Linked DNA regions of Immundisolibacter sp.. The protein of the gene in region 1 interacts with the protein of each later gene in a pairwise test. Links are inferred from orthologs where the notes say so. Each region holds a gene or a part of one and is shown on either strand. Other genes may lie near its edges. The genes, in order: rlmN and ftsZ.

Region 1 (15,159 bases):
CGGCCCAGATGGCTGCCAACACCGCGGACGCCAGCACGACCAGCAGCCCACCCACGCGCACCAGCCGGGGGCGCCCGGGGTGCAGTTCGGGAGCACGGCGCAGGGGCGTGGTATGCCCATCGGCTGACGCCGGCCGGAAACCGCGCAACAGGGCCTGCTCGTCCAGTCCCAGCAGGATCGCGTAGTTGCGCAGCTGCCCGCGGGCGTAGGTGGCTGCCCCAAACGGCGCGTAGTCGCCGGCTTCCAGAGCCTCGATCAGTGGCGCACGCAGGCGCAGCCGGTTGGCGGCTTCCGCCGTCGACCAACCGCGCCCGAGGCGGGCCTGGCGCAGCTGCTCGCCGATCGAAGCGGCAGCCGCCGGCGCCGCGTCATGCTCCACGTCCACGGTCAATGCAGCTCTTGCGCTTCGCGCGAATCGGGGAAACGGTTCTTGAGCAACATGCGGTAGCTGGCAGCCCGGTCCAGGTCGCCGAGAGCCGTTTCCACCTGGATCCCCAGCGCCAACCCGGCCGGCGTCTGACCGGCGCTGCGGACATAGCGGGCCAGATGCTCACGGGCGGTGCGGGCGTCGCCTTTCTTGAACTGAAGGTCGGCCAGCATCAGGCTGGCCGTTGCAAAGCCCGGGTCCAGCTGCACGGCGGTCGCCAGGTCGATCTGGGCACGTTCGCCGTCGCCGTGGCGTAGCGCGCACTCGGCGGCGTTGGTATAGGCCAGGGCCGGGGTCTGGTAAAGCGGGTTCGCAATGGCGCAGCGAAACTGCGCGTCCGCTTCGCGCGCCTTGCCCTGACCGCACAGGTATACCCCGTAGTTGTTGCGGATTTCGGGGTCGCTGGGCGACAAGGCCAGCGCGCGCTGGTAATGCTCCTCGGCCACCTGCGGTTTGCCCAGCCGCAGCTGCAGCAAGGCCATGGCGGCATGCGCGCTGGCGTTGCGCGGGTTCAGCTGCAGGCTCTGCTCCAGCTCCCGCAGCGCCACATCGAGCGCCCCCTCCTGCAGGTAACCTGCGCCCAGCGCCATGCGCAGCTCGGACAGGCGCTCGTTCTTGCTCAGCTTGCGCTCCGGATCGCTGGCAACACGGCTGCAGGTGTCCATGTCGATCGCCAGTTCACCGCCGGACGCGTCCCGCAGCGCCGGATCGCGCGTGCTGGCGCAACCGGCCAGGACCAGGGCGGCGATCGAGACTGCGACCTGCCTGGGCATCGGACTCAGACCACCACAGGCACGTGCGTGCTGCGCCGCTGGCGCGGCAGCACCTTGCCCGCAAGCTGACCACAGGCGCCGTCGATGCCGTCGCCGCGGGTCTTACGGACCGTGGCGACCAGGCCGTGACGCAGCACCTCGTCGCGGAATTTCGCGACCGCCTCCGGGGGCGAGGTCTCGTAGGGCAGGCCGGCGACCGGGTTGTACGGAATCAGGTTGACCTTGGCCGGCACGCGCGCGAGCAGCTTGGCCAATGCCTTGGCCTGCGCCGGGTGGTCGTTGACGCCGGCCAGCAGCGTGTACTCGAAGGTGACGCGGCGGCGATCGTCCCCGGCCACGTAACGGCGGCAGGCGTCCAGCAGTTCGGCGATCGGGTAGCGCCGGTTCAGCGGCACCAGTTCGTCACGCAGCGCGTCGTCCGGCGCATGCAGCGACACGGCCAGCGCCACCGGGCATTCCTCGCGCAGGCGGTCGATCATCGGCACCACGCCGGCGGTGCTGACCGTAACGCGCCGCTTGGACAGACCGTAGGCCAGGTCGTCCAGCAGCACGCGGATGGCGGCCACCACGTTGTCGAAGTTCAGCAGCGGCTCGCCCATGCCCATGAACACGACGTTGGTGATGGGCTTCTCACGCACCGGGTGCGGCGGCAGCAGCCGGCTGGCGGTCCACATCTGGCCCAGGATCTCGCCCGTGCTCAGGTTGCGGTTGAAGCCCTGCTGGGCGGTCTGGCAGAAGCTGCAGTTGAGCTGGCAGCCGACCTGCGAGGACACGCACAGCGTGCCGCGGCGCGTCTCGGGGATGTACACCGTCTCGATGGCACTGCCGCCGGGCAGGCGCAGCAGCCATTTGCGGGTGCCGTCCGCCGCCTGCTGGTCGGCAGTGACTTCAGGCACCCGAATTTCGGTTTCCTGCGCCAGCCGTTCGCGCAGCGCCTTGCTCAAATTGGTCATGGCCGCGAAATCGTCGCAGCCACGCGCATGCAGCCACTGCAGCAGCTGATCGGCCCGAAACGGCTTCTCGCCCAGCTGCGTCAGCAAACCGGCCAGACCCGGGCGATCCAGGTCCAGCAGGTTGGGTTTGGTGCAGGTCGCGTCCAAGACGTCCGGGGCTTAGCGCGTGCGCGGGCAGATTTGCCCGGGCTCGAAGAAATAGGCGATCTCGGTCGCGGCATTCTCGACGCTGTCGGAACCGTGAACGGCGTTTTCTTCGATGTTGCTGGCAAAGTCGGCGCGAATGGTGCCCGGCGCGGCCTTGGCCGGATCGGTGGCACCCATCAGCTCGCGGTGTCTGGCAACCGCGTTGTCGCCCTCCAGCACCTGGATCATTACCGGGCCGGTGGTCATGAAGGCGACCAGGTCCTTGAAGAACGGCCGCTCGCGATGCACGGCGTAGAAGCCCTCGGCACGCTCGCGGCTCAGATGCTCCATGCGGGCGGCGATGATCTTCAGGCCGGCCTGCTCGAAACGGGAATAGATGGCGCCAATGACGTTCTTGGCGACGGCATCGGGCTTGATGATGGACAGGGTGCGTTCAGTGGCCATGGTGTGATTCAGGATGGGGTAGACGGGAGATTTCAAGGGCGGCGAATTCTAACAGCTTGTCGGTGCCCCGCCCGGACGCGTTGACCCTCCGCCGAGCCGCGCTGTATAGTTCGCGCCCCGCGCAACGGTGCGGGCCAGGCGAAATCTCGGGGTATGGCGCAGTCTGGTAGCGCGCCAGCTTTGGGTGCTGGATGTCGGGAGTTCGAATCTCTCTACCCCGACCAGTTCGTCGCGGCAGGATTGGGGCAGGTTTCGGGTTCGCTGCGCCCGTAGCTCAGCCAGGACAGAGCAACGGCCTTCTAAGCCGTCGGTCGCAGGTTCGAATCCTGCCGGGCGCGCCATGTCGCCACAGGTTTATGGTGAGCGTAGCTCAGTCGGTAGAGCCCCGGATTGTGATTCCGGTGGTCGTGGGTTCGATCCCCATCGCTCACCCCAGTTTGATGCCAGTTTGATGTTTGATGTTTGAGTTTCGGGCCGCTAGCTCAGTTGGTAGAGCAGCTGACTCTTAATCAGCGGGTCGTAGGTTCGAGCCCTACGCGGCCCACCATTAAGAACAAGGGGTTAGGCTCACGCCTGACCCCTTTTTTGTTGGGTTTTTCGTGCTGCGGTGGCCTCCGCGGTGAACCTGCCCAGCTTCTTCATGGGCCGGCTGATCCAGGCCGACTATCCGCGCACCACCGCCATCGCCTTCACTGCCGCGGGCAACAACTTCGAGCAGGCCATCGCCGTGGCCGTCGCCTCGTTCGGCCTGGCCTCGCCGGTCGCCTTCACCACGGTGATCGGGCCGTGCCGGTGCTCATCCTGCTGGTGCAGCTTGCCTTGCGGCTGGGCCGCCGGTGGCGGCTCAGCGGCGCGCCTTCCCCTGCCACCCCATCGAGGCCGTGACATGAGCCAGATCACCATCTACCACAACCCCGCCTGTGGCACCTCGCGCAACGTGCTGGCCCTGATCCGCAACAGCGGCGAGGAGCCCACGATCATCGAGTATCTGAAGACGCCACCCGACCGTGAAACGCTGCACCGCCTGATCGCCGCGATGGGCATACCGGTGCGCGCGCTGCTGCGCGCGAAAGGCACGCCCTACGCCGAACTCGGCCTCGATGATCCGAAATGGAGCGACGAGCAATTGATCGACTTCATGCTTGAACACCCCATCCTCATCAACCGGCCCATCGTCGTCACGCCGCTGGGCACACGGCTGTGCCGACCTTCGGAAACCGTGCTGGACATTCTTCCCCAGCCCCAGCGTGGCGCATTCAACAAGGAAGACGGCGAAGCCGTCGTCGATGCGGGAGGCCGCCGTGTCTGAGTCCAGCATCGACCTGCCCAATATCGACAGCGCGCTGTTCCAGCAACCCGATGCCCAGCGGCTGCTGGCACCCCGGCGCGCCACGCACGCGCCGCGCTTCCTGCTGCTCTACGGCTCGCTGCGCGAACGCTCATACAGCCGCCTGGCTGCCGAAGAAGCGGCGCGCATCCTGCGGGCGCTCGGCGGCGAGACGCGTATGTTCAACCCCTCGGGCCTGCCGCTGGTGGACGATGCCCCCGCCGATCACCCGAAGGTCAGGGAACTGCACGAGCTGGTGCAATGGGCCGAAGGCTTGGTGTGGAGTTCGCCCGAGCGCCACGGCGCGATGACCGGCCTGATGAAGACGCAGATCGACTGGATTCCGCTATCCATCGGCGTAGTGCGCCCCACCCAAGGCAAGACGCTGGCGGTCATGCAGGTCTCGGGTGGCTCACAGTCCTTCAACGCGGTCAACCAGATGCGCCTGTTGGGCCGCTGGATGCGGATGCTGACGATCCCTAACCAGTCCTCGGTTGCCAAGGCATACCAAGAGTTCGACGAGGCCGGGCGCATGAAGCCCTCGCCCTACTACGACCGCATCGTGGATGTGATGGAAGAACTGATGAAGTTCACGCTGCTCACCCGCGACGTGGCGCCGTATTTGGTGGATCGCTACAGCGAGCGCAAGGAAAGTGCCGAGGCTTTGGCGCAACGGATGCGGCAAGACGCCCTTTGACCAAGCGCTGGGGAACCACTGATCAATCCCTCGCCGCCGAAGGCATGACCGAAGGAAAGGCACGATGCCCCAACGCATCGATCGCGCAGGCGATTGAAATGGCGTGAGTCTCTAGCGGGCGCCCCGCGAAAGACGTTCTCGAAAAGCCTCCCGGAAAACGCCGCCCGGCGCCCTGCCCGGCCGGCAGCTCGGTGCGCCAGTCCAAGGCAAGGGGAGCGATTCCAGCGAAGGGTCCTGTGAGCGCCGGTGGGATCATCAGGACATGACCGTGACGCTCAAGACTCCGGGGCTCCTGAATCTGGTCTCAGGCGCCTGTGCGGATTGGAAAGGACCGGCGCCGCCAAAATCGATGGCTGCAAGCTGCCGATCCTGTCAGCCATCGGACAACTGTAGAGCCCGGCTATGCCAGGCGATCAGCGCGCGCCGTATGCGCCGCTATCGAGCCGGCCCATCCCCCGGCTTGCGCTTGGGGTAGCCGGTCTTGGCCTTCGGCTTGAAGGCCTTGTCGCCGGCCGGCCGCGGCTTGAACGGTCGCGGGGCGCCTTCCGCTGCCGGGCCGCGCGACGGGCGCGGACTCTTGTAGGGATTGGCAATCGGCGCGCCGTCGGCGACGCGGCTGATGGCCAGCGGCTGGCCGGCCACGCGGGTGCGCTTCAGGATCGCCATCAGGTCTTTCGGCAAGCCTTGCGGCAGGTCGACCGTGCTGTGGTGGTCGTAGATTTCGATGCGGCCGATGAACTTGCTGTCGAGGCCGATCTCGTTGGCGATGGCGCCGACCAGGTTCGACGGCTTCATACCGTGGCTGCTGCCGACCTCCACCCGGTACGACTCCAGGTGCTCGTCGGGGGCGGGGGCACCACGCGGCGGGCGGCGCTCGCCGGGGGCGCTGTCACGGAAGCGCTCACGCGTCGGGGCCGGGCCATCCTGCCGCGGTTTGAATGCCTTCGGTTGCGGCCGTTCGGGCGCCAGCAGCAGGGGCTCGCTGCCCTGTACCACCACCGCCAGGGCGGCTGCGATGTCGATCGGCTCGAGGGATTTTTCCTGCGCGTAGTCGCCCAGCAGGCGCCTGAACAGGGCCACGGTGTCGGCGTTCTCGGCCTTCGCCAGGGCCTCGTCGATGCGGCCCATGAAGCGCCCGATGCGGCGCTGGTTGACGGCCTCCACGCCCGGCAGGGGCATTTCCTCGATGCGCTGACGGGTGGCGCGCTCGATGGCCTGCAGCATGCGCGCCTCGCGTGGGGCCACGAACAGGATCGCCTCGCCGCTGCGCCCGGCCCGGCCGGTGCGGCCGATGCGGTGCACGTAGGCTTCGGTGTCGTAGGGGATGTCGTAGTTGATGACGTGGCTGATGCGCTCCACGTCCAGGCCGCGGGCGGCCACGTCGGTCGCCACCACCAGGTCGAGCTGGCCGGACTTCAGACGATTGACGGTGTGTTCGCGCTGCGCCTGGGCGATGTCGCCGGACAGCGGCGCGGCGGCGAAACCTTGCGCGTTCAGATAATCGGCAAGTTCCTGGGTTTCGATCTTGGTGCACACGAAGATCAGCACGCCCTCGTGCGGCGTGGTCTCGAGGATGCGCGTCAGGGCCTCGCGCTTGGGCACGCCGCCACCGACGCTCCAGTAGCGCTGATTGATGGTCTCGGCGGTGGTGGTGCGGACCTTGATCGACACTTCCTGCGGATCGCGCAGGTGTTTCTGGGCGATGCGCTTGATGGGCGCCGGCAGCGTGGCCGAGAACAGCGCCAGCTGGCGCGTGGCCGGTGTCTCGGACAGGATGAACTCGACGTCGTCGATGAAGCCCATGCGCAGCATTTCGTCGGCTTCGTCCAGCACCAGCGCCGACAGGCCCGACAGATCCAGCGAGCCGCGGGTCATGTGGTCCATCACCCGCCCCGGCGTGCCGACTACCACGTGCGCGCCACGGCGCAGGCCCTGCAGCTGCTCGCGGTAGCCCTGGCCGCCGTAGATGGCCATTACCCGCACGCCCGGCAGGTGTGCGCCATAGCGGCCGAAGGCCTCGGCCACCTGCAGCGCCAGCTCGCGCGTGGGCGCCAGCACCAGCACCTGCGTGGTGTTCTTGGCGGGGTCGATCCTGGCCAGCAAGGGCAGGGCGAAGGCCGCCGTCTTGCCGGTGCCGGTCTGCGCCTGGCCGAGCACGTCGCGGCCGGCCAGCAGGTGCGGAATGATGCGGGCCTGGATCGGCGACGGGGTTTCGTAACCCAGCTCGGTCACTGCCTGCAGCAGGGCCGGCGGCAGGTCCAGGTCGGCAAAGGTCGGCTCGGCGGCCGGTTCGGTGCTCATGATTTTCGATACCAGTGGAAAAAAAACGGATCGCCACGGCGCGGGGCAGTATGCAGCCGGCGGCGCAAAATACATTCGGTCAGTGGAACCGCCACCCCGTGGGAGCGGCGCCCCCGCCGCGAATCTTCAGTTCAACTATTCGGCCCGAGGGCGGGCCTCCCACGGGGTGGCGAATCCTCGGTTCAACCGTTCGGCCCGAGGGCGGGCCTCCCACGGGGTGGCGAATCCTCGGTTCACCCATTCGGCCCGGGGGCGGGCCTCCCACACGACACAAAGCCAATCAATGCTCGCGCGTGGCCAGGAAACGCAGCTCCGGCCAGCGCTCTTCGGTGAGGTTCAGGTTCACCCGGGTCGGCGCCAGGTACACCAGCTCGCCGTTGCCGTCGAGGGCCAGGTTGGCCTCCGCGCGGCGCTGGAATTCGTCGAGCTTCTTGGCGTCGTCGCCGTGTACCCAGCGGCAGGTGACGACGTTGACCGGCTCGAAGGTCGCCTCGACGCCGTACTCATGCTTCAGGCGATAGGCCGCCACTTCGAACTGCAGCACGCCGACCGCGCCCAGGATCAGATCGTTGTTGATCAGCGGCCGGAACAGCTGCGTGGCGCCCTCCTCCGACAATTGTTCCAGGCCCTTGAGCAGCGCCTTGCTGCGCAGCGGGTCGCGCAGCTGGGCGCGGCGGAACAGCTCCGGCGCGAAGTCCGGAATGCCCGTGTAGCGCAGGCTCTCGCCCTGCGTGAAGGTGTCGCCGATGCGCACCGTGCCGTGGTTGTGGATGCCCAGAATGTCACCGGCCACGGCCCGCTCGGCGCCTTCGCGCTCGCCGGCCATGAAAGTGATGGCGTTGGCCAGCTGCTGCTCGCGGCCGATGCGCACATGCTTGATGCGGATGCCGCGCTCGTAGGCGCCCGAGCAGACGCGAAAGAACGCCACCCGGTCGCGGTGCGCCGGGTCCATGTTCGCCTGGATCTTGAACACGAAACCGGTGAAAGCCGGCTCGTCGGGCTGCACTACGCGCTCCACCGCTGCCCGTGCGCCCGGCGAGGGCGCGTAGCGCACCACCGCGTCCAGCAGTTCCTGCACGCCGAAGTTGTGGATGGCGGAACCGAAGAACACCGGCGTCTGGCGGCCGGCGCGGTAGGCCTCGAGGTCAAAACTGGCGCTGGCGCCCTGCACCAGCTCGATCTCGTCGCGCAGCGCGGCAAGGTCCTGGGCGTCCAGGTGCTCCAGCAGCCGCGGGTCGTCCAGACCGTCCAGCAGCTCGCCGGCCACCGCGCGCTCGCCGTGGCGGGCACCGAACAACCGCACCTGACCCGTGATCAGGTCGACGATGCCTTTCAGGCGCTGGCCCATGCCGATCGGCCAGCTCACCGGCGCGCAGGCGATGCCCAGCACCGACTCGATCTCGTCGAGCAGCTCGACCGGCTCGCGGCCCTCGCGATCCAGCTTGTTCACGAAGGTGATGATCGGCGTGTCGCGCAGGCGGCACACCTCCATCAGCTTGATGGTGCGTTCCTCCACGCCACGGGCGGCGTCGATCACCATCAGGCAGGAGTCGACCGCCGTCAGCGTGCGGTAGGTGTCTTCCGAGAAATCGGCGTGGCCGGGCGTGTCCAGCAGGTTCATCACGCAGTCCCGGTACGGGAACTGCATCACCGACGAGGTCACGGAGATGCCGCGCTCCTTTTCGAGCGCCATCCAGTCCGAGGTGGCGTGGCGGGCGGCCTTGCGCGCCTTGACGGTGCCGGCCATCTGGATGGCGCCGCCGTACAGCAGCAGCTTTTCAGTCAGCGTGGTCTTGCCGGCATCCGGGTGCGAGATGATGGCGAAGGTGCGCCGCCGGGCGACTTCGGGGGTCAGTTCGGTCATGCAGGAATCAGCGCCGGCGGAAAGATCGCCGGCAAATCGGGCTCAGGGTTGCACTAGATGGGGACGAAGCAGCGCTCAGGCAATGTCCCGGGCGAGCTGGATGGCGTCTTCGCGCGGCTCGCCGGGCGCTGCCGGGTAGTAGGATTTTCGCACGCCGATGCGCCGGAACCCTAACGACTTGTAAAGCGCCCGCGCCGGCGTGTTCGACGGGCGCACTTCCAGGTACACCGTGTGCGCCTTGTAGCGGTCGGCCAGATCCAGGAAATGTTCCACCAGCAGGCGGCCGAGGCCCCGCCCCTGCCGCCCCGGCGCCACGCACACATTCAGCAGGTGCGCCTCGCCGGCGGCGATCGACAAGATGCCGTAGCCCGCCAGCTCGGCGTCGACTTCCAGCACCTGACACAGGTAGCCGACGCGCAGGCAGTCGCGAAAGATGCCCTCCGACCACGCCTGAACCGCCGGGTAGGCCTGTTTCTCGATGGCCGCCACGGCCGGCACGTCGACGGCCGCCATGGCCCGCACCGCGATGACGCCGCCGGCGTCCGGGTCGGGCAGCCGCGCGGCCATCAGGCGGGCTGCCCGCTGCGCTGGCGATAAACGTCCTGCGCCAGGCACAGGTCGTCCCAGGACTTGCGCTTCTCCAGCGGCGAGCGCAGCAGATAGGCCGGGTGGTACGTCACCACGACGGGCAGGTCCGTGCCCCGCCACTGCCACACCTTGCCGCGCAGCCGGTTCATCGGCTCCTCGGTGCCCAGCAGGTTGTGGGCCGCCACCTTGCCGACGGCCAGGATGAGCTTCGGATGGATCAACGCGATCTGCCGCTCCAGGTAGCCCGCACAGGCGCCCGCCTCGTCCGGCGCCGGGTCGCGATTGTCCGGCGGTCGGCATTTGACGATGTTGGTGATGTAGACGCCGCGCTGGCGGCTCAGGCCCACCGCCCGCAGCATGGCGTCGAGCAGCTTGCCGGCACGCCCGACGAAGGGTTCGCCGGTCGCGTCCTCATCGGCGCCCGGCGCCTCGCCGACGATCAACCAGTCCGCGCGAGGATCACCCACGCCCGGCACGGTGTTGGTGCGCGTGCGGCTCAGGCCGCAGGCGGTGCAGGCAGCGATCTGCGCGATCAGCCGCGGCCAGGCAAGCGCGGGGTCTGCGGGTGGAAGAGTCGAAACCGCTGGATGGGACGCGACTGGCGTCGCCGCCAGGGCCTGCGTGCTTGCCGCTGGCGCTGTGAACGGCTGCGACGTTTCCGCCAGCACGGCCACGGTCGGCGCCGCGACCGATGCGTCCGGCACAATCCCGTCCGCCACACGCCGCGCGTAGCGCATCACGCCGAGCGCATCCAGATAGCGGGCCTGACGGGGACTGACGGGCATGCAGTAAAACCGGGGTGACAACGGCGCTGCCTATAATACCGGCTGCATGAGTACCGCCCTGCCCATCGGCCCCGCCGTTCCCGCCCCCCTGCTGCGTCCGCCCCTGCCCGCCAGGGCCGGCGAGCGGCGCGACTGGAGCGGCCTTGCCGGCGCCAGTCAGGCGCTGGCGCTGGCCGAAGCGGCGCGCACCGCAAGCGGCCCGCTGCTGGTGGTGGTGGCCGACACGCCGGCGGCCGAGCGCCTGGCGCGCGAAATCCCGTTCTTTGCCGGCGCCGATCTGCCGGTGCTGACGTTCCCGGACTGGGAAACGCTGCCCTACGACGCCTTCTCGCCCTACCAGGATCTGGTTTCCGAGCGCCTGGCGGTGCTGCACCGCCTGCCCGGCCTGCGCGCCGGGGTGGTGATCGTGCCCATCGCCACGCTGATGCAGCGCCTGGCGCCGCAGGCGTATCTGGACGCCTACAGCCTGCGCCTGGCGCGCGGCGACCGGCTGGATCTGACGCAGATGCGCGAACGCCTGATCCGCGCCGGCTACACGGCGGTCAACCAGGTCATGGAGCACGGCGAGTTCGCGGTGCGCGGCGGGCTGCTGGACCTGTTCCCGATGGGCAGCGAGTGGCCGTTCCGGGTCGAGCTGTTCGACGACGAGGTCGAATCCATCCGCCGCTTCGACCCGGACAGCCAGCGCTCGCAGGACAGCCTGCCCGGCGTGGACCTGCTGCCGGGGCGCGAGTTTCCGGTCAACCCGCCGGCCATCGAGCGCTTCTACCAGCGCTACATGCAGGTGTTCGAGGCCAACCCCGCGCGCTCGGCCCTGTACCGGGAGCTGCAGGCCGGTCGCCCGCCGGCCGGCATCGAGTTCTACATGCCGCTGTTTTTCGAGGCGACGGCCACGCTGTTCGACTACCTGCCGGCGGGCGCCACCATCGCCTGGCAGGAAGGCTGCCTGGCAGCCGGCGATGCCTTCTGGGGCACGGTGCGCGAGCGCTTCGAGGCGCGCAGCCTGGTGCGCGATTACCCGCCGCTGCCGCCGGCCGAGCTGTACCTGGAGCCGGGTGCCGTGTTCGCCGCCTTCAAGCGCTTTGCGCAGATCGCGCTGCGCGAGGCGGCGGACGACCACGCCCTGCCGATCGGCAAACCACCGGCCTTGCCGGTGGACAGCCGCGCCGCCCGGCCGCTGGCAGCGCTGCAGGACTTCGTCGCCGGCTTCGAGGGCCGCACGCTGATCGCCGCCGAAAGCCTGGGCCGGCGCGAGACCCTGCGCGAGATGCTGCAACGCCAGCACATCGGCGTGCAGGTGGTGGACGACTGGGCGCAGTTCATCGCCAGCGACGCGCCGCTGGCGATCGCCGTGGCGCCGGTGGACGAAGGCCTGCTGCTGCCACAGGCCGGCGTCGCCATCGTCGCCGAGAGCCAGATCTACGGCGAGCACGTGGTGCAACAGCGCCGCCGCGACAAGCGCGAGACCGACCCCGAGGCGGTCATCCGCAACCTGACCGAGCTGGCGGCCGGCGATCCGGTGGTGCACATCGAGCACGGCGTGGGGCGCTACCTGGGCCTCGAAACGCTGGAGGTCGGCGGCGGCAGCGGCGAGTACCTGGCCATCGAATACGCCGACCGGGCCAAGATTTACGTGCCCGTCGGCAGTCTGGAACTGGTCCACCGCTATACCGGCGCCGACGCCGCCCACGCGCCGCTGCACAAACTCGGCAGCGGCGACTGGCAGCGCGCCCAACGCAAGGCGCGCGAGCAGGTGCGCGACGCGGCGGCCGAGCTGCTGGCCATCTACGCCAAGCGCGCCGCCCGCGGCGGCCACGCCATCCCGCTGCCGGACGACTACGCGCGCTTCGCGGCCAGCTTTCCGTTCGAGGAAACCCCGGATCAGGCGCGCGCCATCAGCGAGGTGCTGGCCGATATCGCCAGTGACAAACCCATGGACCGCGTGGTCTGCGGCGATGTGGGCTTCGGCAAGACCGAGGTCGCCATGCGCGCCGCCTTCGTGGCCGCCCACGCCGGCCAGCAGGTGGCGGTGCTGGTGCCGACCACGCTGCTGGCGCAGCAGCACGCCGAATCATTCAAGAACCGCATGGCCGACTGGCCGCTGCGCGTGGCGGCGCTGACGCGCTTCGAGTCCAAACAGGAACAGCAGCAGATCCTGACCGATCTGGCCGCGGGCAAGCTCGACATCGTCATCGGCACCCACCGGCTGCTGCAAAAGGACGTCAAGTTCCAGCGCCTGGGACTGCTGATCATCGACGAGGAACACCGCTTCGGCGTCAAGCAGAAAGAGGCCTTCAAGGCCCTGCGCGCCGAAGTCGACGTGCTGACCCTGACCGCCACGCCGATTCCGCGCACGCTGAGCCTGGCCATGTCCGGCCTGCGCGACCTGTCGATCATTGCCACCCCGCCGCCGCGGCGCATGGCGGTCAAGACCTTCGTGCGGCCCTTCGATGCCGAGCTGGTGCGCGAGGCCTGCCTGCGCGAGTTCAAGCGCGGCGGGCAGGTGTATTTCCTGCACAACAAGGTCGAGACCATCGAGCGCGTGGCCCACGACCTGGCCCGGCTGCTGCCGGAAGCGACCCTGCGCGTGGGCCACGGCCAGCTGCCGGAGCGCGAGCTCGAACACATCATGGCGGACTTCCACCACCGCCGCTTCAACCTGCTGGTGTGCAGCACCATCATCGAGAGCGGCATCGACGTGCCGACCGCCAACACCATCATCATCGACCGCGCCGACACCCTGGGCCTGGCCCAGCTGCACCAGCTGCGCGGCCGGGTCGGGCGCTCGCACCACCAGGCCTATGCCTACCTGCTGGTGCCCAGCCGCGACTCGCTCAAGGGCGATGCCCTAAAGCGCCTGGAGGCCATCGAGTCCCTGGGCGAACTGGGCATCGGCTTCACGCTGGCCAGCCACGACATGGAAATCCGCGGCGCCGGCGAGTTGCTGGGCGATGAGCAGAGCGGCCACATCCAGGAGATCGGCTTCACGCTGTTCAACGAGCTGCTCGAGCGGGCCGTGCGCGACATCCGCGCCGGACGCGCGCCGGACTTCGATGCCGCCGTGCGGCACGAGCTGGACATCAACCTGGGCGCCGCGGCACTGCTGCCGACCGACTACGTGGCCGACGTGCACCAGCGCCTGGTGCTGTACAAGCGCATCGCCAGTGCGCCGGACCTGCCGGCACTGGAAGAACTGCAGGTGGAACTGGTGGACCGCTTCGGCGCGCTGCCGGCACCGACCGCGCTGCTGTTTGCGCAGGCGCGGCTGCGGCTGTTGGCAAGACAACTGGGCGTGACCGCCATCACTGGCGGCGAGAACGGCTTCAGCATCAGCCTGGTCGAGCAGCCGGCGATCGACGTCGACGCCTTGCTCAAGCTGATCCGCAACGAACCCAAGGTTTATCGCTTCGACGGCCGCAGCAAGCTCACGGTGACCCAGCCGACCGCCACCGCGCCGGCGCGTCTGGAAGCGGTGGAAAAACTGCTGCTGCGCTTGAGTCCGCGGGCCGCCGTTCAGGCCGGGGCATAAGCGGCACCCCTGGTGGGAGCGGCGACCCCGCCGCGAGTCCCCAGCTCAACCATTCGGCCCGAGGGCGGGCCTCCCACAGCTCAAGCACAGCTGGGAAAGCAGCCAACCTGTGTGGAAGCCCTACCCCTGAGGGAGCAGCAACCCCGTGGGAGCGGCGCCCTCGCCGCGAATCCCCAGCTCAACCATTCGGCCCGAGGGCGGGCCTCCCACAGCTGAAGCACAGCTGGGAAAGCAGCCAACCTGTGTGGAAGCACCACCCCTGAGGGAGCAGCAACCCCGTGGGAGCGGCGACCCCGCCGCGAATCCTCAGCTCAACCATTCGGCCCGAGGGCGGGCCTCCCACAGCTGAAGCACAGATGTGGAAGCAGCCAACCAGTGTGGAAGCCCTACCCCTGAGGGAGCAGCAACCCCGTGGGAGCGGCGCCCCCGCCGCGAATCCCCAGCTCAACCATTCGGCCCGAGGCCGGGCCTCCCACAGCCGGGACAGGTAGCCCAGGCGATCAGCTGCCGTCCTTCGGTTCCTCGCCGACGAACTCCGGCGGCGTCACACCCAGGGTGCCCAGCAACTGGCCCTTGCTGCCGAAGATGCGGTAGTGGGCGTACAGCACGCGGTACTTGCCGTCGATGTAATTGGACTCGGCGACGAAGCGCTCGTTTTCCGTATCCAGCAAGTCGAGCAGCGTGCGCTGGCCGATGTTGAACTGCTTCAGGTAGGCGGTCCGCGTCAAATTGGCAGCATCGGCGTGCTGGCGCAGCAGATCCAGCCGAGTCTGGGCGGTCAGGAGGTCGTTCCAGGACAGGCTGGCCTCCTCGATCACCTGGTCCTCGGCACGGTCACGGATGTCCTTCGCCTCGGTGATGCGATGGGCGGTCGAGCGCTTGCGCGCCAGGTCCGCGCCACCGCGATAGATGTTGTAGTTCATCCGCACCATGGCGATCAGGTCTTCGTCCGCACCGCGCACACCGTCGATGTTTTTGTTGTGGCTGGCGCCCAGTTCAAGATCGAAACGAGGGAAATCATTGGACCGTGCCTGCTCGTGCTGGGCCGTGGTGGCGTCGATGTCGGCCACCGCCGACAGCAGCGTCGGATGAGTTTCCCGCGCCTCGCCCACCAGGCCTTGCAGATCGGCCGGCATCTTGTCGGCCGGCGCGGTCGGCAGGGTCAGATCGGTCGGCATTTCCCCGACAACCCGCATGTAGGCAATCTCGGCGTCGCGCAGGTTGCCCTGCTGGGCTTCCAGATTGGCCCGCGCCAAGGCCAGACGACCGGCCGCCTGATCGGTGTCCGCCGTGCGGCCGACGCCACGCTCGCTGCGCATGTGGA
Region 2 (6,209 bases), on another replicon or contig:
CCCAGGTGGAGGTGATTCACCGCGCCTGGCCGCTGGGTACAGACCGCACCTTGTTCACGCGTTTGTTTCCGGATCCGAAGGCGGCCAAGCACGAAATCGTGCTCCAGCACTGGGGCGACGCGGTGCGGGTCGAGCACGAGCACCGCATCCGGCCGGAGCTGATGATGAGCCGCGATTTCGATTACCCGTACTCGATGCCGGCGCAACGTGGCTGCAAGGCAGCCGAAAAACAGGCTGGCCCGCAGGGTCACTGGGATTATTTCGATCGGGCGCAGCAGGCCCACCTGAGCGACTGCGACAACGTCGCCGATCCGGATGTGCTGACCCGCTGTGCGCGCGACGTGGGTCTGGACGTGAATGCCTGGCTGCGCGATTTCGAGGATTCCCAGCGGGACATCGAAATCGGCATGGACCTTGGACTTGCCAAGGCCTACGGGGTGGTGCGGGTGCCGATCCTGATCGCCGATGGACGAGCCCAACTGCACGGCGAGCCGTGGTCGACCTTCGGGTATCGCATCACCGCCGAACGGCTGGATGCCTGGTACGCCGACCTGGCCCGCGCCCGGCAGACCGGGCGGTTCTAGGCCAGCGGGCCTGTGGGCCGCCTGAACCCGCGCCCGCATCAGTTCAGGCGGCGGCCGCGGCCTCGATGTAGGAAATCGGTAACTCCTGCGCGCAGTTGAAGGTAACGATTTCATAGTTGCCGGCGTCGGCCAGCAGGCGGCGCAGCAGCCGGTTGTTGAGCGCATGACCCGATTTGAAGCCGGAGAAGGCACCGATCAGGCTGCAGCCGAGCAGGTACAGGTCGCCGATCGCGTCCAGCACCTTGTGCTTGACGAATTCGTCCCGATACCGCAGCCCGTCCTCGTTCAGGATACGCGTCCCGTCGACCACCACGGCGTTCTTCATGCTGCCGCCCTGCACCAGTCCCTGTGCGCGCAGGGACTCGATCTCATGCATGAAACCGAAGGTGCGGGCGCGGCTGATCTCGCGCAGAAAAGCCGTCGACGAAAAATCGACCAGGGCCTGCGCCGGCTTGGCGTCGAAGGCCGGATGGCTGAACTCGATCTCGAAGCTGACCCGAAAACCCTCGTAGGGGTCCAGACGCACCCAGCGGTCAGCGTCGAGTGCCTCGATGGATCGCAGCACCCGCAGGAAGGATTTCGGGGCGTCCTGCTCGCAGATGCCCGCCGACTGGATCAGGAACACGAACGGTCCGGCCGAGCCATCCATGATCGGCACTTCCGGAGCATCGACATCGATCAGGGCGTTATCGATACCCAGCCCCGCCAAGGCCGACAGCAGGTGCTCGACGGTGCCAACCCGCGCCCCGCCGGATTCCAGCGTGGTCGACAGGCGGGTGTCGCCGACTGTGTCGGCGCGCGCCGGAATGATGACCGGCGGATTCAGATCGACACGCCGGAAACGAATGCCGCTATCGACCGGCGCCGGATGCAGGGCCAGTTGAACCCTCGCCCCGGTATGCAGGCCAACGCCGGTGGCGCGGATGCTGTTCTTGAGGGTGCGTTGCCTGATCACGTCGTCGCCGGTCCTGGGAATGGGGTGACACCGGCGCCTGTCACGCGCCGGTAACACAGTCTACATTGCTGGCCGACCGCCCGGCTGCACGGTCAGTCGGCCTGTCGGCGCAGGAAGGCCGGGATTTCCAGATACTCCATGTCGCTGTCGCGAAACGCCTGCACCGGATCGCGCTTGCGTTCCTGGCGAATCACGGTCGGCTGTTCGTAGCGCTTGTACGGGTCGGTGCCGGTGGCGGCACGCACCACCTCCATCGGGCGCTCCACCGGGCGCTCCTGGGTGGTGCGCGCGGGCTTGCGATCAAGGCCGGTGGCGACCACCGTGACGCGCATCTCGTCGTTCAGGTCCGGATCGATCACGGTGCCGATCACCACGCAGGCGTCGGCCGAGGCCAGTTCCCGCACCACGTTGCCGACTTCCTCGAACTCGCCGATCGACATGTCCAGGCCGGCGGTGATGTTGACCAGGATGCCGCGCGCACCGGACAGGTTGATGTCCTCCAGCAGCGGACTGCTGATGGCCGCTTCGGCGGCGATGCGCGCCCGGCCATCGCCGCTGGCGCTGGACGAGCCCATCATGGCCATGCCCATCTCGGACATCACGGTGCGCACGTCGGCGAAGTCGACGTTGATCAGGCCCGGCCGGGTGATCAGCTCGGCAATGCCCTGCACGGCGCCCTGCAGCACCTGATTGGCGGCCTTGAAGGCCTCGGTCAGGCGGAAGTTGCGGTCCAGTTCGGTGATCAGCTTGTCGTTCGGGATGATGATCAGCGAGTCGACGTGCTTGCCCAGCGCCGCGATGCCCTCGTTGGCGATGTCGAGGCGCTTGCGGCCCTCGAAGCCGAACGGTTTGGTCACCACCGCCACCGTCAGGATGCCCAGCTCACGCGCGATCTGCGCGATGATCGGCGCCGCGCCGGTGCCGGTGCCGCCACCCATGCCGGCGGTGATGAACACCATGTCGGCGCCGTCGAGCGCGTCGGCGATGCGTTCCTTGTCTTCCATCGCCGCCTGCGCGCCGATAGCCGGGTTGGCGCCGGCGCCAAGGCCCTTGGTCAGGCCGGTGCCCAGCTGCAGCACGGTCCGTGCAGACGTGCGCCCCAGCACCTGCGCGTCGGTGTTGGCGACGATGAAATCCACGCCATCGATCTGCTGCGCCAGCATGTGTTCGATGGCGTTGCCGCCGCCGCCACCGACGCCGATGACCTTGATGACGGCGTTCTGTTCGGTTGGTTCCATAAGTTCAAACATGTTCGTGCTGCCCCCGGTGTCCAGTAGCTTACCGCGAGAACCGCCCGGTCCCCGGCCAAGAATCGTGTCGCGTGCCTCGCCCCTGCCTTTGCCCTTGCCTCTGTCGCCCAGAATCGTCATACGCCCCCCTGAAACCAGGTTTTGACCTTCGCCCAAATGCCGTTGAAACTGCTCAAGCTGCGCCGCGACGGCTCCTGCGTGGCGCGCTGTTCGAGCGCGTACAGCAGCAGTCCGACGCCGGTGGCGTGGATCGGGTTGCGCACCACGTCCACCAGCCCGCTGACCCGGTGCGGCAGACCCAGCCGCACCGGCGTGTGAAAGATTTCCTCTGCCAGGTCGACCACGCCTTCCATCTTGGAACTGCCGCCGGTCAGCACCACGCCGGCGGCGATCAGATCCTGAAAGCCGCTGCGCCGCAGCTCGGCCTGCACCAGGCGCAGCAGCTCCTCGTAGCGCGGCTCGACCACCTCGGCCAGCGTTTGCCGGGACAGGCGCCGCGGCGCCCGGTCGCCGACGCTGGGCACCTCGATGGTGTCGTCGGCGCCGGCCAGCTGGCGCAGCGCGCAGGCGTACTTGACCTTGATTTCCTCGGCGAACTGGGTCGGCGTGCGCAGCGCCACGGCGATGTCGTTGGTGACCTGATCGCCGGCGATCGGGATCACCGCCGTGTGTGCGATCGAGCCGCCGATGAACACCGCGATGTCGGTGGTGCCGCCGCCGATGTCGACCAGGCACACGCCCAGTTCCATCTCGTCGTCGGTGAGCACCGAATGGCTGGAGGCGACCTGCTCGAGCACCAGCTCGTCCACTTCCAGGCCGCAGCGGCGCACGCACTTGACGATGTTCTGCATGGCGCTGACGGCGGCGGTGACGATGTGCACGCGCGCCTCCAGGCGCACGCCGGACATGCCCACCGGCTGGCGGATGCCCTCCTGCTCGTCGATCACGAACTCCTGCGGCAGCACGTGCACGATGCGCTGGTCCATCGGGATGGCCACCGCCTTGGCGGCGTCCAGCACCCGGTCGACGTCGGCCTGCGTGACTTCGCGGTCGCGGATGGCAACGATGCCGTTCGAGTTGATGCTGCGGATGTGGCTGCCGGCGATGCCGGCATAGACCGAATGAATCTGGCAGCCGGCCATCAGCTCGGCTTCCTCGACCGCCCGCTGCATGGAAGCGACCGTCGATTCGATGTTCACCACCACGCCTTTCTTGAGCCCGCGCGAGGGGTGCGTGCCAAGGCCGATGATTTCAAGCTCGCCCTCGGGCGTCACCTCGCCGACCAGGGTGACGATCTTGGAGGTGCCGATGTCCATGCCGGCAATCAGCCGCTTGTCCTGTTTCTTGCTCATAAATCCATGACCTTGCGGTCGGGTTCGGAAGGCGGTTTGAAGCGCACCGCAAAGCCGTCGCTGTAGCGCAAGTCCACGCTTTCGAGCGGCGGCGCAACGCCCGCCAGGCGGCTGCGGTAGACGGCCGCGAAGCGCTTCAGGCGGCCGGCCACGTCCTTGCGGCCGGCGGTGATGGTCATGCCGTTGGCAAGCCCGATGTGCCAGGCGCCACGGGCCTCCTGACGCACCTCGCGCACCGGTGGCAGGCCCTCCAGCAGGCGGCTGAAGCGCTGGTAGTCGGCAAACACCCGCTGCGGCCGCGCACCGGCGGGGCCGCTGAGCAGGGGCAAGGCCTCCGGCAGCGGTCCGGCGACCGCAAACACCTCGCCGCTGTCGCTGAGCAGGCCGCCGTCGCCCCAGCGGGCGATGGCCCGGTGGCCGACGATCTGCACCACCAGTTTGTCCGGCCACACGCGGCGCACCAGGGCGCGCTTGACCCACGGCTCGTGCCGCGCGGCCTCGGCCACGGCCGCCACGTCCACGCTGAAGAAGCCGCCCGCGGCGGCCGGCAGCAGACGCCCTTGCAGCGCCGCCCGGTCGACGTGATCCAGGTCGCCGGTGATCTCCACCGTGGTCAGCGGAAAGCGCGCCGGGTCGGTGATCCACGCCAGGCCCCGGGCGCCGCCGACCATGGCCGCCAGCAGCAATGCGGCAAGACCCAACCGCCACGCCCAGTGCCCGATCTGGCGCGCGGTTGCCAGCCACACCGTCGCCTGTTCGCGCAGCGTTGGCGGGCGCAGGCGGGCGCCGCGCCGCTGCGGCCGGGCGCCCTGACGCGGCAGCGAGGCCGCACCGATGGACTGGTACAGCGGGCGCGGCGGAGGCGGTGCCCTAAACATCGGCCTGTTCCCCGGCCACCAACAGCCGCGGCGCGGCCTGCGGCTGGTGCAGGCTGGTGTCCAGGATCGCCAGCATCAGCTGGCCGAAATCCATTCCCACCGCGCGCGCCGCCATCGGCACCAGCGAGTGGTCGGTCAGGCCCGGCACGGTGTTGGCCTCCATCAGGTACGGCGCGCCGCTGTCGTCCAGCAGCAGGTCGACCCGGCCCCAGCCGAAACAGTCCAGCGCCGCGAACGCGTCCAGCGCCAGCTGCTGCAGGGCGCGTTCCTGCGCCACCGGCAGCCCGCACGGGCACAGATAGCGGGTGTCGTCGCGCAGGTACTTGGCTTCGTAGTCGTAGAAGGCGCGATCCGTTTCGAGCTTGATGGCCGGCAGCACGCGGTTGCCGACGATGCCGACGGTGTACTCGCCGCCGCCGATGAACCGTTCGATCAGCACCCGCGGATCGTGGGCCATCGCCGCTGCCACGGCCGCTGGCAGGTCGGCGGCGCGCTCGACCTTGCTCATGCCGATGCTCGAGCCCTCACGGGAGGGCTTCACCATCAGCGGCAAGCCCAGGCGCGCCGCCAGCGCGTCCCAATCGCTGTCCGGTCCGGCCAGGGCATACGGCGCAGTCGGCAAGCCGCAGCCCTGCCACACCTGCTTGGCGCGTTGCTTGTCCATGGCCAGTGCCGAGCCGAGCACGCCGGAGCCGGTGTAGGGCAGGCCCAGCCAGTCGAGCGCGCCCTGCAGGGTGCCGTCCTCGCCGCCGCGCCCGTGCAGCGCGATGAAGGCGCGCGCAAATCCGCCAGCGGTCAGCTGCGCCAGCAGATCCGGCGCGGCAGCGTCGATACCGACCGCATCCACGCCGGCCTGCCGCAGTGCGGCCAGGGCCGCCGCGCCGCTCTTGAGCGACACCTCGCGCTCGGCCGAACGGCCGCCGTAGAGCACCGCCACCCGTCCGTAATTCTGTGGCGCGCGCATCAGCTGGCCTCTCCGACGCGCCGCACTTCCGGCTCCAGACGCACGCCGCTGGCGGCCTCGACCCGCGCCTGCACGGTGTCGATCAGGGATTCGATGTCGGCCGCGCGGGCGCCGCCAAGGTTGACGATGAAATTGGCGTGCAGCTCGGACACCTGCGCCCGGCCGCAGGTCAGGCCCTTCAGGCCCGCCGCCTCGATCAGCCGGGCGGCGAAATCGCCCGGCGGGT

What was found.
Region 2: the proteins of rlmN (region 1) and ftsZ interact in binary tests that used the Escherichia coli proteins (3 or more experiments, as listed by UniProt). The link is inferred for Immundisolibacter sp. from one-to-one orthologs.

What each region holds. Positions count from the first base shown.
Region 1 is NZ_JACIZD010000008.1:57,979-73,137, forward strand. The notes cover bases 254-3,041. They hold rlmN (23S rRNA (adenine(2503)-C(2))-methyltransferase RlmN), read right to left. Parts: upstream 2,301-3,041; coding sequence 1,206-2,300; downstream 254-1,205. Other genes in these bases: H5U26_RS10385 (RodZ domain-containing protein), read right to left, coding at 254-385; pilW (type IV pilus biogenesis/stability protein PilW), read right to left, coding at 388-1,200; ndk (nucleoside-diphosphate kinase), read right to left, coding at 2,313-2,744. Outside these bases: more of H5U26_RS10385, read right to left, coding at 1-253; arsC (arsenate reductase (glutaredoxin)), read left to right, coding at 3,631-4,053; arsenical resistance protein ArsH, read left to right, coding at 4,046-4,768; H5U26_RS10435 (DEAD/DEAH box helicase), read right to left, coding at 5,204-7,069; H5U26_RS10440 (peptide chain release factor 3), read right to left, coding at 7,350-8,933; rimI (ribosomal protein S18-alanine N-acetyltransferase), read right to left, coding at 9,009-9,500; H5U26_RS10450 (uracil-DNA glycosylase), read right to left, coding at 9,500-10,306; mfd (transcription-repair coupling factor), read left to right, coding at 10,353-13,835; H5U26_RS10460 (TolC family outer membrane protein), read right to left, coding at 14,336-15,159.
Region 2 is NZ_JACIZD010000001.1:193,181-199,389, reverse strand. The notes cover bases 711-3,673. They hold ftsZ (cell division protein FtsZ), read right to left. Parts: upstream 2,790-3,673; coding sequence 1,632-2,789; downstream 711-1,631. Other genes in these bases: ftsA (cell division protein FtsA), read right to left, coding at 2,906-3,673; lpxC (UDP-3-O-acyl-N-acetylglucosamine deacetylase), read right to left, coding at 711-1,539. Outside these bases: H5U26_RS00940 (DsbA family protein), read left to right, coding at 1-584; more of lpxC, read right to left, coding at 628-710; more of ftsA, read right to left, coding at 3,674-4,141; H5U26_RS00920 (cell division protein FtsQ/DivIB), read right to left, coding at 4,138-5,019; H5U26_RS00915 (D-alanine--D-alanine ligase), read right to left, coding at 5,012-5,983; murB (UDP-N-acetylmuramate dehydrogenase), read right to left, coding at 5,983-6,209. UniProt on the Escherichia coli protein: Essential cell division protein that forms a contractile ring structure (Z ring) at the future cell division site. The regulation of the ring assembly controls the timing and the location of cell division.